Regions from separate parts of the Pedobacter sp. KLB.chiD genome, predicted to be linked through region 1. Evidence: riboswitches for the same ligand, from Rfam matches in the RefSeq annotation. Region 1 holds a riboswitch; each other region holds the start of a gene.
The links. Region 1 has a riboswitch for S-adenosylmethionine ahead of metH (methionine synthase). Riboswitches for the same ligand answer to the same signal wherever they lie in the genome.
Positions count from the first base shown of each region.

Region 1 (5,072 bases):
TAATTATCGAAAACCCTGGTACCTGTAAATTCCGGAACAGGCAAGTTGGGCTGAAAATCAATCTTAAACTTGTTTGCTCGTGCTTCCTCTAATGTCTTAAAGCGTTTATCTGAACGTTTATTTAGATGCGCTTCGCGTGCTTTATCATATTCAGCTTTGATGCCAGCTATATATTCATCTCTCGTTTCTGGGTTCATCAAGGTACTGCAAACCGTAACGCTTCTTGAAGCATCTAATACATGGATGGCAGGTCCTGAATAATTTGGTGCTACTTTTACTGCCGCGTGGATACGCGAAGTAGTTGCGCCACCAATGATCAATGGTATGGTAAACCCTTCACGTTCCATTTCTTTGGCAAAGTGAACCATTTCATCCAGCGATGGCGTAATTAAACCACTTAAACCGATAATATCAGCATTTATTTCTTTGGCTTTTTTGATGATATCCTGTGCCGGAACCATCACGCCCATATCTATAATTTCGAAGTTGTTACAAGCCAGTACCACGCCTACAATATTTTTACCAATATCGTGTACATCGCCTTTTACGGTAGCCATCAATACTTTTCCGGCCGAAGAATTCTGGTCCTGATCAGGATTGTTCAGTTTTTCCTGCTCAATAAAAGGTAACAGATAGGCTACGGCTTTTTTCATTACCCGGGCCGATTTTACCACCTGGGGCAAGAACATCTTTCCAGCACCAAAAAGGTCTCCAACAATATTCATCCCATCCATTAACGGGCCTTCAATTACCTGAATCGGACGGTCGTATTTCTGACGGGCTTCTTCTACATCATCATCCAGGTATTCTACGATACCCTTAACCAACGCATGGGATAATCTTTCTTCAACCGAGCCTTTTCTCCAGCCTTCGTCTTTAACCACTTCTTTGCCTTTGGTTTTTACCGTATCGGCATATTCAACCAACCGTTCGGTTGCATCTTCCCTGCGATTTAACAGGACATCCTCTACCCTTTCTAACAATTCAGGCGGAATTTCCTGGTAAACTTCCAGCATACCGGCATTTACGATACCCATGTCTAAACCTGCGCGGATGGCATGATAAAGGAAAGCCGAGTGCATGGCTTCGCGCACGACGTTATTTCCCCTAAAGGAGAACGAAATATTCGAAACCCCGCCACTTACCTTGGCGTGAGGCAGATTTTCTTTGATCCATCGGGTAGCATTAATAAAATCGACTGCATAATTGTTGTGTTCCTCCAGCCCGGTAGCCACAGTTAAAATATTAGGGTCGAAAATAATATCTTCTGGCGGAAAACCGATTTCATTTACCAGGATATCGTAACTGCGTTTACAGATTTCGATCCGGCGCTCATAATTATCGGCCTGTCCCTGCTCATCAAAAGCCATTACCACTACAGCTGCACCATATTGCATAATTTTACGGGCACTTTCGCGGAATTTATCTTCACCTTCTTTTAAAGAAATGGAATTAACGATCCCTTTTCCCTGCAGGCATTTTAAGCCGTTTTCAATTACCGACCATTTAGATGAATCGACCATGATCGGCAGTTTGGCGATATCCGGTTCGGAGGCAATGAGGTTCAGAAACTTAGTCATGGCAGCTTCCGAATCGAGCATTCCCTCATCCATGTTCACATCAATTACCTGTGCACCCCCTTCAACCTGTTGCAGGGCAACGGCCAATGCAGCTTCGTAATCGCCACCCAAAATCAGTTTGGAGAATTTTGGAGATCCGGTAATATTGGTCCGTTCCCCAATGTTCACAAAAATACTTTCTGGCGTAATGGTTACCGGCTCCAACCCACTTAAGCGCATGTATTGAGGAAGTTGAGGCAATTTTCTGGGTTTGGCTTTTCGTGCATTTTTTGCTATGCAGCCAATATGCTCAGGAGTAGTGCCGCAGCAGCCACCAACAATGTTCACAAAACCGAATGCAATAAAGTCATCAACCAAATGTGCCGTTTCGTGCGGCTGCTCATCGTAAGCTCCAAATTCGTTTGGCAAGCCTGCGTTTGGATAAGCGGAAACATAACAGCCTGCTTTTGTAGCCAGCTCCTCGATATGCGGGCGCATTTCCTTTGCTCCCAAAGCGCAGTTAAAACCAATACTGAGCGGTTTTGCGTGCATTACAGAATTTAAGAAAGCTTCGGCGGTTTGCCCGGAAAGTGTTCGTCCCGAAGCATCGGTAATGGTACCCGAGATCATAATCTCCAGTTTGCGGCCAATTACCTCTTCATATTTTTTAATGGCCACAATGGCCACTTTGGCATTTAAAGTGTCAAAAATGGTCTCAATCAATAATACATCGGAACCACCATCTACCAAACCACGTACCTGCTCATAATAAGCTTCTTCCAGCTCATCAAAATAAACCGCCCTAAAACCAGGGTCGTTTACATTCGGCGACATGGAAAGGGTACGGTTAGTGGGGCCGATAGCACCGGCAACAAAACATTTACGATCTGGATTTGCAGCCATAAATTCATTTACAGCTTCTTTTGCCACCCGTGCGCCTTCAAAACTCATTTCGTAAGAAAGATCTTCCATTTGGTAATCGGCCATGGAAATGCGTTGCGTACTGAACGTATTGGTTTCAATAATATCGGCACCAGCCGCCAGGTACTCCAGGTGTATGGTTTTGATAATATCCGGACGCGTGATGTTAAGCAAATCATTATTGCCTTTTACATCACAGGGATGGTTTTTAAATCGCTCTCCCCTAAAATCTTCTTCGCTCAAGTTGTATCGCTGAATCATGGTACCCATTGCACCATCGATCACCAAAATACGCTTCTCTAATTCTTCTCTTATACCCATTTGTTGTGTAAAATGTGGGATGGCAAATGGAAAATGGCATGATACATCTTCCATTATACATTAATACATCCTAAAAGGCTTATTGAAAAAGTTGGTACGTGAATCGTAATCCTAAACTTATCTGTTTCCGCTATTTGCAGAATAGAATTTAGCACCTTGTAGGTTACAGGTTGCTAAGACTTCGTTGGGTCTAATCCCTCCGTCTTTCTTAATAAGCGTACAAAAATGCAACAAAGCATGATCAATTCCAAAAATTATCGCTTTGCTACCAAATAAAATTACAAAGGCCATGCAATTCTGCACGGCCTTAAGAATATTGTTTTGTTTTTAGCTCTATCTTCTGCTACCGAAAATGCGTAGTAAGAATAAGAAGATATTAAGAAAATCAAGATATAAGCGCAATGCTGCAACAATTGCCATCTTTTTTGACTCTACCTGAAGTACTTCTTCTCCGCTAGCTTCTATACCCTGGCCAATTTGTTTAATTTTCTGAACATCGTAAGCAGTTAATGCGGTGAAGATGGCAATTCCGATAAATGCCATAAATAAACTAAACTGTTCACTCTGAATAAACATATTCACCAGGCTGGCAATAACCAACCCGATTACCCCCACCATTAAAATAGGGCCGAATTTGCTCAAATCGATATTGGTGGTATAGCCCATAAAGGCCATAATACCGAAAATACCTGCAGCACCTGCAAAGCAGCTCACTACTGAACCAGAAGTATAAGTCAATAAAATAAAGCTTAAGCTTACACCGGTTAGTACGGAGTATAAAACAAATACACCTACAAGCGCTGGGTAAGAAAGTTTACTTAAACCAAAACTCATTAATAAAACAAGTCCAAGCGGTGCAAACATGGCAATATACCCAAAAATCGTCATTCCAACTTTACCGGTAGATGGATTAACGGTTAACAGATATTGCATAAATTGCTCATTTGTTCCAAATAAATAGGCCGCTACCGTTGATAAACTCAATGCCACAAACATCCACAAGAAAACGTTGGCAAAGAATTTTTTAGAAACAGATCCTTCCTGAACGAAAACGCTGTTGTTTTGATATTGATAATTTTGTTGTTCCATTTTAATTTTTGTATGTTAAATGATATAAAAATAAACATTTAGTTCAATCTTTTTGTCAGCAGTTCTTCAACTTTTTTAAAGAACTGTAATGGTTTTAGCGTACGCCATGGCAGATTGTCAAATGCACCTCCAAAGTTAATATAATAATCAATGCTGTTATCCCGAAATTCGCTGATCACGTGTTCCTGAAAGTTTACCCCAACAATCCAGCCATCTTCTACTTCCTGAAACCATTCTTCGTAATAACTGTCATCAGAGGCATGGAAATTCAATACATTTTCACCAATCAGGATAAATTTATTAAGCCCTTCATCCATCATCATTTCCAAAATATCACGTTTCAGCAACATAATGTCGTTATTAATGGCATCGTTCCACTCCCCTATAAACTCTATAATGACATAACTGCGGTCATAATCAGCATATAATACCTTCATATACAAGGTATTCGATCCAAATTCGTCCCACTGTGGGTGCAGTAAAAAGTTATAGATCTGCTTATCGAAGTAAAGTTCTGAATATTCGGTATTATAAAATGGCGAACGCTCATCTTCTGCCGAAATATAATCATCTCTCCACTGGTAATAAGGCTCAATTTCGTGCATACTTTTTTTAATTATTGAAGGATTGGGTTTTGAATGAGCGAATGCTGAGATCATTTATACATCACATCACTTTTTCAGTTACTATGCTATCCTTCACTCATTTTTAATGTCCTGCTTCCACAGCTTTACGTACACTTCCGTAACGGTTTAACAATTCAGCTGCTTCATCGTAACCAATGTTCAGTTCGTTGGCCACCATTTGTGTACCACGGTCGACCAGTTTATGATTAGTTAACTGCATATCGACCATTTTATTGCCAACTACACGCCCCAGCTGAACCATAACTGTGGTACTCAACATATTTAATACCATTTTCTGCGCCGTACCAGATTTCATGCGGGTAGAGCCCGTAATAAATTCAGGGCCAACCACTACTTCAACCGGAAAATCCGAAGCCGCAGCAATAGGTCCACCTGTATTACAAACAATGCAGCCCGTCAAAACTCCATGCTTACGTGCCGTTTTTAATCCGCCAACCACATATGGCGTAGTACCTGATGCTGCCAGGCCAACCAAACAATCCTTTTCATTAATCTCAAATTCCTGAAGATCTTTCCAGGCTTGCTCCGCGTCGTC
Region 1 is NZ_CP178207.1:4,943,614-4,948,685, reverse strand. It holds gene metH (methionine synthase) at 1-2,801, opposite strand, end outside; SAM riboswitch class I at 2,916-3,019, opposite strand; gene ACK1I8_RS20475 (Bax inhibitor-1 family protein) at 3,135-3,890, opposite strand; gene ACK1I8_RS20470 (hypothetical protein) at 3,929-4,495, opposite strand; gene murQ (N-acetylmuramic acid 6-phosphate etherase) at 4,599-5,072, opposite strand, start outside.

Region 2 (5,072 bases), 2.6 Mb from region 1:
GATTAAAGGTCGTTCCTGTTCTCCGCTATATCCTTACGCTGCGCTTCAGGGATACCGCTTCCCCAGGGCTAAATGCACGGCTACTGCCAGGATCAGCGTTCGAAACGCTATTTTGTTTCTTATACAGGCCCTAATTAAATAAACCTTATTGCAGCGGCTATCCTTTTTGGCGCACAACCCAAAAAGTTCCCGCTAAGCATTCACAAAAGATAATAGCTTAAAGAAGGACTGCCCAACCCGAAGTGCACTGCAATACCTTTCCAAAAAAAGAAGATCCGATCTATTACGGAAAATCGTTCCTGCGTGAAAAGCAGAAAGAAATCTTTCGTGCCAGTAGCGATGTCTTCTATCGGTGTGTCACACCAACCAATGTAAAAAGATCCTGGATGATTATGACACTATTTCTTCAGCAAAGTATCAATCTCTGTATTAAACTCTTTTACAAATTCATCATAAAATTTACCGGTAGCCGGCCCGTTAAAACCCGTATGGATTTGGGCCACATTTCCTTGTTTATCGATGATGATGGTTGTTGGGAACGATAAAAAGGAATCAAGCGCGGGTAATGATTCAGATACCGCTTGTTTATCGGCAGTGCCTGCCAATACCTGATCATATTCGATACCAAAGCGTTCACGGAAACGGGTCATTACTTTTTTTGCATATTCCGGCTCAGTTGAACGTTCATAATGCAAGGCTATAATCTCTACACCGCGATTTTTATTCTTTTTATACCATGGAGCCATAAAACTGGCTTCGTCTACACAATTAGGGCACCAGCTTCCGGTAATGGTTAAAATCACTACCTTGTTCTTGTATTTTTCATCTTTTAAGGAAATCTTTTTACCATTTATATCAGGAAAACTAAAATCAAGTGTTTTGTATCCTTTTTTTAAGTAGGTAAGCTGATAAGGATCTGGCAGGGCAGCATCTTTATTTTTGTTTCCGGTAAAAGGCTGACTGCCTCTTGCGCTTAAAACCTCACCTTTTAAAGTGCCGTCTGCCTGGAAAGTTCCTTTATAGTAAGCAGGAGAGGAGCCAATGGAACTCGAAAGTTGAAATTCGTTCCCTTCCACAATACCTTCGAGATAGCGGGAATCGCCGGTTACACGGAGAAAAGTTCCCGTCAGTCTGTTCCCTGTTTGCTTAAATAAACCTACTGTTTTTTCTTCCTTGCCGTTCGGCGATGTAAAAATCACATCATAACTTCCGGAATAGTCTGCCGACGCAGGTTTATTTGCTTTAAAACGGTAATTTTTGCGTTCCGCATCAATGGTTAGAGGTTTTCCGCCTTTATCTTGTTTACGTAGCGTTCCTGTTAACCGATTGCCATCTATTGCAAATGCCAACTCATTGTCAAACTGATCCAGTTTAACAAAAAGTGAATCGCCCGTTTGTTTTACCAAACCACCTTCGAAACTTTCTTCAGCATTACGGAAATACAATTTTTGCTTACCATTTTTTTCATGGATTTCGAAATTAAAAGGAATTTCGAGTCCCTCTTTTACTTTAGCTACACCACGCCAGTTGCCCAATGCGACAAAAGCCTTTGGTTTTACACTACTGGCTACGGTGCTGTTTTGTGCATAACTTAAAGATGTTGATATGGCCAATACGGCAATTAAAATGAACTTCAGTTTCATTGGGGTGTATGTTAATCTACTAATTTAGTCGACAAATATACGGATGGAATCACCAAAGAAAAAATATTTCAATAAAAATCTATAAAAACTATAGGATAAATCGAATTAATTATAACTTTGCCCCAGTTATTTTTAAATACTTATCAAGAAAGGCGGAGGGAATGGCCCTGTGAAGCCTTAGCAACCATCTAGTTTTTAGAAATGGTGCTAATTCCATCCCGGATGACTCTGGGGTAGTTAAGTCAGTAGTTTGCATGATCCTGAGCTAAAATATACGGGGCACTTCTGATTTAAGGGGGTGCTCTTTTTTTTACCCGATGCTGCTTTTGATAGGTAACATGTTTTATAGAAAACCATTGAAATGAAAAAAACAGACGAGTTAAAATCCCTTGATGATGCCTATTTCCGAATGCGCAGGCCCTGTTGAAGTAAAGTTATTTAAATAGGCTCTTAAGCTAACGCTTCCTTTTTTTATTAAACTGAAAACACGGTTTTTGGCCGTGGTGGAATTGTTTTGCCAAATTTTTATCCCTAATCTAATCATTAATTACACACACATGTTCACAAATTTTAAATCAATAGCGTTTAGCTTGCTGCTGTTTATTACGCAGCACTTATTCGCTCAAAATGCCACCATTACCGGAACCGTGAGGTCGGCAGATGGAGAAACACTTCCCGGTGTTTCCATTTTAATCAAAGAAACCAAACAAACCACCATTTCTGATGGTAAGGGTGCTTTTTCGATAACTGCACCTGAAAAAGCAACACTGGTATTTTCATATATCGGCTTCAAAACACAGGAAATACCGGTGAATAAAAATGAGGGCCCGATCTCTGTGATTCTTCAATCGAGCGATAATGCACTGGATGAGGTGGTCGTTACCGCATTGGGGATTTCGCGACAGAAAAAATCGCTTGGTTATGCTGTTCAGGAATTAAAAGGGCAGGATTTGTCTGAAGCTAAAGAATCGAATCTGGTCAATGCACTGGCGGGAAAAATTGCAGGTGTAAGGGTAACGAATAGTCAGGGGAGCATGGGGTCTTCCCGCGTAGTCATCAGAGGGGAAACCTCCATAGCCGGAAATAACCAGCCATTATTTGTAGTTGATGGAATTCCGGTAGATAACTCGCAGTTAAATTCTGCAGGCGCAAGGGATTATGCGAATGCCATTTCAGATATCAATCCAGAAGATATAGAATCAATTAGTGTTTTAAAAGGACCAAATGCGGCAGCATTATATGGCTCGAGGGCTGCGGCGGGTGTAATCTTAATTAAGACCAAAACCGGTAAATCAAAAAAAGGATTGGGCATTGAGGTTAACTCCAATGCCGTGCTGGAAACTTTGCTTACCCTGCCGGTTTATCAAAATGCATTTGGACAGGGGTCGGAAGGTAAGTTCAGTTATGTGGATGGGGCTGGTAAAGGCCTTAATGATGGGGTAGATGAGAGCTGGGGACCAAAAATGGATGGCAGATTAATTCCGCAGTTTTTTTCAAAAGGTGTGGCGGTTCCATTTGTAGCTCATCCGGATAACGTCCGGGATTTCTTTCAAACCGGATATTCCCTGAATAATGGTGTATCTGTTGCAGATGCCGGTGAAAAATATGATTATCGGATCTCTTACAATAACCTGAAACAGGTTGGAATTGTGCCTAACTCCGGACAAGGTAAAAATTCATTTGTATTAAATACTTCATTAAAAATAACGCCAAAACTAACTTTAACGGCTAATGCAAATTACAGTAAATTGAGTTCTGATAACTTACCTGGTACAGGTGGTTCAAGATCAACCAGTACCATGTTGCAGTTTACCTGGTTTGGCCGCCAGGTAGATATTAACCAGTTAAAAAACTATCTGGATGAAAATGGAAAAACGTTTAACTGGAACAATAGCTATTACAGCAATCCATATTGGGTAGCTTACGAAAATACTGTATCGCAAAACCGTAACCGGATTATTGGAAGTTTAGCCATTAATTATAAAATTATTGACGGACTAAATTTCAATTTCAGGTCGGGAACGGATTATTACAACGACAGGCGTAAAATCAGAATCGCTTACGGTACCAATGGCACACCGTTTGGCTCGTATACCGAAAGTGCCTTTACCGTAAACGAAAATAATACCGATGCAACTTTAAATTTTAACAAACAGTTGAGTGAAGATTTTAGCCTGGAATTACTGGGTGGCGGTAACATCCGCAGACAGTATATTGAGCAAAATGACCAGAGCGCACCTAAACTGGCTATTGCAGGATTGTACAACCTTAAAAATTCACGCGATCCCTTGGTTTCGTCCAATAATTTGTCGCGTTTAAAATCGTATAGTATTTATGTATCCGGACAGATCGGTTTCAGAAATTATCTTTTCGCCAACATTACCGCACGTAACGATTGGTCGTCTACCTTACCGGCACAAAACAGGTCATATTTCTACCCTTCATTTAACGGAAGTTTTGTAGCAACTGAAGCATTCGATATCAAAAGTGAAGCCCTAAACTATTTAAAAATACGTGGTGGATGGTCTAAAGTGGGTAAAGATGCAGATCCTTACCGCTTAATCAATACCTATGTTTTCAGTGCACCATTTTATGGCAATCCTCAGCTTACCACTGGCACTATAGATCTGAATCCTGACTTAAAACCTGAAGCGACCTCTTCTACGGAACTTGGTCTTGAAGCAGTTTTCTTTAATAAAAGATTACGTTTCGATTTAAGCGCGTATAACACCAATAGTTACAATCAGATTTTAGCAGCAGATGTAAGCCAAAGTACTGGTTTCAGCTCAAAATTGCTTAATGCCGGAAAAATCAACAACAAAGGGATTGAAGCCCAATTGGGCGTTACCCCAATCAGAAAAACCTTTACCTGGGATGTAAATTTCAATTTCGCAGCAAACAGAAGCAGGGTAATTGAGCTTGATGCTGAAAAACTATTAACCAATTATGTGGTGGCTTCCAATTCGGCCCAGGTAATTGCAACAGTGGGGCAGCCTTACGGATCGTTATTTGGTACCGCTTTTTTAAGAGATGGCAACGGAAACATCATTGTTAATGCTACGGGTGCACCAGCCACAAATCCGACCAAGCAGGTATTGGGCAAATATACGCCAGATTGGATTGGTGGGGTTTACAATACTTTTACCTATAAGGGCATCAGTTTGGGCGTTCTGGTTGATGCCAGTTTTGGTGGCTCTATCTATAACGGAACTTATGCTACAGGAACTTATACCGGTGTTCTGGCTTCAACACTTCCCGGAAGAGCAGCTGAATATGGCGGAATCTCCTATTATTACCCTGATAACAACAAGGCAAATGGAACCGTGAGGGTAAGTGGAGCTGCTCCGGCGGGAGCTACGGTGTACGATGACGGGATTATTTTTGATGGCGTAACCGCTGATGGCAAACGCAACGAGAAGATATTGCCCG
Region 2 is NZ_CP178207.1:2,367,079-2,372,150, reverse strand. It holds gene ACK1I8_RS09665 (peroxiredoxin family protein) at 399-1,643, opposite strand; SAM riboswitch class I at 1,781-1,887, shown strand; gene ACK1I8_RS09660 (SusC/RagA family TonB-linked outer membrane protein) at 2,201-5,072, shown strand, end outside.
Region 2: linked by a shared signal. The riboswitch ahead of ACK1I8_RS09660 (SusC/RagA family TonB-linked outer membrane protein) and the one ahead of metH (methionine synthase) in region 1 are both predicted to bind S-adenosylmethionine.

Region 3 (5,072 bases), 2.4 Mb from region 1:
GATCTCTGTATTGTTCAGTATTTCATTACGATCAGTAGTAAACAGATCCTTATTCAGGGTACGCTTTTTTCTAGGATCTTTTATCGCGATTTTAATGATCTCCAGGTTAAGGCTCTGACTTTGGATGATATCCAACAAACCTTGTCCTACAACCCCAAAACCAAATAAACCGATTTTTAAATTCTTACTCATTATTTTAAAGTGATTAAACAGATAGGTCGATTACACCGATAGAGCTGTTCTTATTTCTGTATTTTGTTTAAATTTTTTGTTCTGGTACCAGGTTTCTTTTACCCCCTACCTTTTTAAGCAGTATGCTGTAATTTGATGATCTTTTTGTTACGGCTTTCTTTCATAAAGTTTCCGATTACATTGGTCAGTGCATTCGTTTCAATTAAAAAACCATCGTGTCCATAGTCAGAATGCAAAGCAATAAATTCTGCTCCGGGAATATGATTGGCCAGGTACTGCTGCTCTGAAAGTGGAAACAATACATCGTTTTCTATTCCGATAACCAGCGTATTCGCCGTAATTAATTTTAAAGCATCGCCAATACTTTTGCGGTTACGGCCTACGTTATGGCTATCCATTGCTTTGGTTAAATAATAATAGCTGTAAGCATTAAAACGATTGATCAATTTTTCTCCCTGATAATTCTGGTAAGAAGACGACCTGAAATGGTCAGTTTTATCGTTTATACTTTCTACCTGTGTACTGCCATAGGCACTGTAGGTTCTATAACTTAAGAGTGCAATACTACGGGCCGTTTTTAAACCTTTACTGCCGCCGTTAGGTTGGTTGGCATAAAAAGTCCTGTCGGTGGTAATGGCCAAACGCTGACTTTCATTAAAAGCAATGCCCCATGGAGAATGAGCTGCATTAGTAGCAATTAAAATTAGGTTTTCTATTTTATTCGGTTCCGAAATACTCCATTCCACAGCTTGCTGCCCACCTAGGGAACCACCAATTAACAATTTTATATAATCAACACCCAAATGCAAAGCCAATAACTGGTGTGCAGATACTAAATCGCGAATGGTAAATTGCGGAAAAGAAAGGTAATAAGGTAAACCCGTTACCGGATTGTTGCTTAATGGATTGGTGCTGCCATAGTGAGAACCTAAAACATTGGCGCATACAATATAATGCTCTTCAGGATTGAACAAAGCATTTCTCCCGAACAAACCTTCCCACCATTCAAAAACATCAGCATTAGCTGTAAGTGCATGGCAAACCCAGATTACATTATCTTTAGCTGCATTTAGCTTTCCATAAGTTTGATAAGCAATTTGCAGGTTACGGATTTTCTTTCCGTTTTCTAATTTGAACTGTTTGTTATGATTATATATTGATGCTGTACTCATTGTTTTGCTGTATTCGGGAAATAAACGGGCTTAGGCTGATAAACTCTCAGAAGAAACTTGTGCGTTAATGGCCGCAAATGCTTGTTCAAAATCTGCTTTAATGTCATCGATATGTTCAATACCAACTGAAACCCTTAAGGCATTTGGTTTTACACCTGCAGCCAATTGCTCTTCTTCGCTCAATTGCTGATGTGTTGTGGCCGATGGTTGGATAATCAGGGTCTTGGCATCGCCCACGTTCGCAAGATGTGAAACCAATTTTAGCTTATCGATAACCTGGGTGGCGTTTTCCTTACTTCCATTTAATTCGAAAGATAACACAGCCCCAAAACCATTACTTAAATATTTCTTTGCGAGGTTGTTGTATTTGCTGCTTGCTAATCCCGGATAATGCACTTCCTTAACCAACGGATGATTTTCCAGCCAGGTAGCCAGTTCAAGGGCATTATCAACATGGCGTTGTACGCGGAGCGATAAGGTTTCCAATCCTTGCAACAGAAGAAAAGAATTAAAAGGTGATAGCGCAGGACCAAGGTCTCTTAGTCCTTCAACACGGGCACGGATGATGAACTGGATATTACCAAACGGCCCGCCAATACCAAAAACATCACTAAAAACCAAGCCGTGGTAACCTGCAGAGGGTTCAGAGAACTGAGGGAATTTTCCATTGCCCCAATTGTAGTTTCCGCCGTCAACAATTATTCCACCGATGCTTGTTCCATGTCCACCAATCCATTTCGTTGCAGATTCTACCACAATGTTGGCACCATGCTCTAATGGCTTAAATAAGTAACCGCCTGCACCAAAAGTATTATCAACCACTAATGGAAGATCATATTTTTTGGCAATGGCCGCAATTTTTTCAAAATCAGGTACACTAAACGCAGGGTTGCCTATGGTTTCGAGGTAAATGGCTTTGGTTTTATCCGTAATTTTTGCCTCAAACTCTTCTGGCACATCCGGATTTGCAAAATCGACATGAACACCTAAACGCTTAAAGGCCACCTTAAACTGGTTATACGTTCCGCCGTAAATGTGAGAAGAAGAAACAATGCTGTCGCCAGCTTCCAGTATATTGTTTAAAGCTATAAATTGAGCAGCCTGACCTGATGCCACAGCCAAAGCCGCAACACCGCCTTCTAAAGCTGCAATACGTTTTTCGAAAACGTCATTGGTCGGATTCATGATCCTGGTATAGATATTGCCAAACTCTTTCAAAGCAAATAAATTGGCGCCATGCTCGGCGCTGTTAAACCCATAAGAAGTAGTTTGATAAATCGGTACAGCTCTTGAACCTGTTGTTGGATCTATTTCCTGACCCGCGTGTAATTGTAAAGTTTCAAATTTATATGATGTTGACATGATTGCTGTTTTTATTTGTTGAACAATTTAATAGGGTGGCTTAGCTTAATCCTAAAGCCTGCAGGGCGTATCCCAATGATTCGGGACCTTCCAGTTTGAAAGAAACAAAAGAGGAAGATTTTTAAATTACCGTATGCAACAGCACATACATGCCATGGCAGACATATGGTAACAAGCAATAGAAACAGAAAATGGTTTCACCGTTTTTAGTTCAGCAGTAGGTTCGCTTAGCGATCGAAAGTTTAATGTTTTCATCAGTTCTAATTTATATCTCCAGATAATACCATATTATCCGGTCAGGAATTGGCACCTTCTCTTTCTGAGGGTTGCCAGTGGGTCGTGGAGCCAGTCTCTCGCCACTTCTTTATAAATCAACCTATGAAGATTGACTTTTATTTAGCTTTCCGCCAAATAATATTTCAAATGTCTGAATTTATTTTAAATACACAAAATAAAATTTCGAATTTTAAATAACTTAATGAAAATGAGGTATTTATTTTTTCAGCGACAAACCATCCGCTTAAACGGATCAGGGATTTATCATAGTAAATAAGATTTTAATAACTGGTCTTCATGCCGGGGATGACCATACCGAAAACGTCTTATCCTAAGGCCTGCGCTAAATCGGCTATGATATCATCTGGGTGTTCCAATCCCACAGAAATCCGGAGTAAATTTTTTGGTGTTTTACTGTCAGGACCTTCTACCGAATAACGGTGTTCAATCAAACTCTCTACGCCGCCCAAACTGGTTGCCTGCGCAAATAATTTAACTTTATTGACCATTTTGTGAGCTGCTTCAACACCCCCTTTAACCAGAAACGACATCATGCCACCAAAATCTTTCATTTGTTTTCCGGCAATTTCATGCTGAGGATGATCTTTCAGGCCGGGATAAAAAACGGCCTCAACATTTGGATGCTTATTTAAATAATCAGCTATAATCTTTCCGTTTTCACAATGCCCTTTCATGCGGTAGGCAAGGGTTTTTATGCTTCTGCTTAATAAAAAGCAGTCAAAAGGTGAAGGCACTGCACCACCGGTTTGCTGAATATTTTTGATTTTCTCCCACAACTCGTCTTTTTTCGCGGTTATCAAAATTCCGCCAAGCACATCGCTATGTCCGCCTAGATATTTAGTGCTGCTATGCATTACGATATCAGCCCCCAATAAAATCGGATTTTGTAAAACAGGAGAGGCAAAAGTGCTATCGCAAACCAAAGTGATGTTTTCAGCTTTAGCGATTCTGGCAATTTCCTCAATATCCGTAATCTTTAATAGCGGGTTGGATGGCGTTTCGATCCAGATCAGTTTAGTATGGGGTTTTATGCTTGATTGGATCAGATTTAAATCGGTCTGGTCAATAAAATCAAATTCCAAACTATCATTAAAAATCGTCAGTAGCTGTTTTTTAATGCCCCAATACATATCATCAGGCGCAATGATGTGGCTACCAGGTTTCAAAGCCTGAAATAAAGCCAAACCGCAGGTATTGCCCGAAGAAAAAGCTGCCGCATCTTCGCCATATTCTAATTTGCATACAGTGTTTTCTAAAGCAGACCGGTTAGGATTGCTTACCCTGCTATACATATGCCCCCCAGGATAACCACCATCCTCGCCACGAAAAAAAGTGGTGGATAAACTGATCGGCGGAGTAACATCACCAGTATTGATTTTTACAAGATTAGCGGTGTGAATAGCAAGGGTTTCTGGTTTCATGATAATTGATTTTGGACGAACTGATATAGAAGCGCAATTTAGTAATTTACCGCTAATTTACGGCTCATAATGGTTTTGGCAAGATTTATGTAACAAGTTTGAGAAAATTTAAATTACACAAAAATGAAAAGATTATTTATAGCTATCGCCATAGCATGTTCTACTTTGGTAATGTTACAAAGCTGTAATACGGCAAAACGGGTAACTGCAGGTGTAACCGGCAGCAGAGGCACGGTTGTACGCGAATGGGTGGTAACAAACGTTGCTTTAGAAGGATTGCCTGATGGCGCTGTTCAAGGCTTATTCGGAGAGAAATCCTACAAATGTTTTGAGGGGAGCACATGGAATTTGACCAATAGTGGTAACGGTTCTTACACTTTACCGGCGTCGAGCGCTTGTGGTTCGGTCATGCAAACGATTTTCTGGTCGGCCGCACCAAAAGATCAAACTTTCCAGTTTAAAAAGATATACGAGGGTGATAAAGCTAAAAATGTAACCGAAGGTTATCGTTTAGTGTTAACTGAACTTTCCAGCACACAAATGGTATTAAAATCGCCAATCGAGTTTGGCGGCAGAACTGCGAATATTATTTTGACATTTGCGCCTGCAGCAAGATAATATCTAACAT
Region 3 is NZ_CP178207.1:2,008,601-2,013,672, forward strand. It holds gene ACK1I8_RS08085 (homoserine dehydrogenase) at 1-192, opposite strand, end outside; gene ACK1I8_RS08090 (homoserine O-acetyltransferase family protein) at 306-1,364, opposite strand; gene ACK1I8_RS08095 (O-acetylhomoserine aminocarboxypropyltransferase/cysteine synthase family protein) at 1,395-2,726, opposite strand; SAM riboswitch class I at 2,989-3,099, opposite strand; gene ACK1I8_RS08100 (trans-sulfuration enzyme family protein) at 3,329-4,444, opposite strand; gene ACK1I8_RS08105 (hypothetical protein) at 4,568-5,062, shown strand.
Region 3: linked by a shared signal. The riboswitch ahead of ACK1I8_RS08095 (O-acetylhomoserine aminocarboxypropyltransferase/cysteine synthase family protein) and the one ahead of metH (methionine synthase) in region 1 are both predicted to bind S-adenosylmethionine.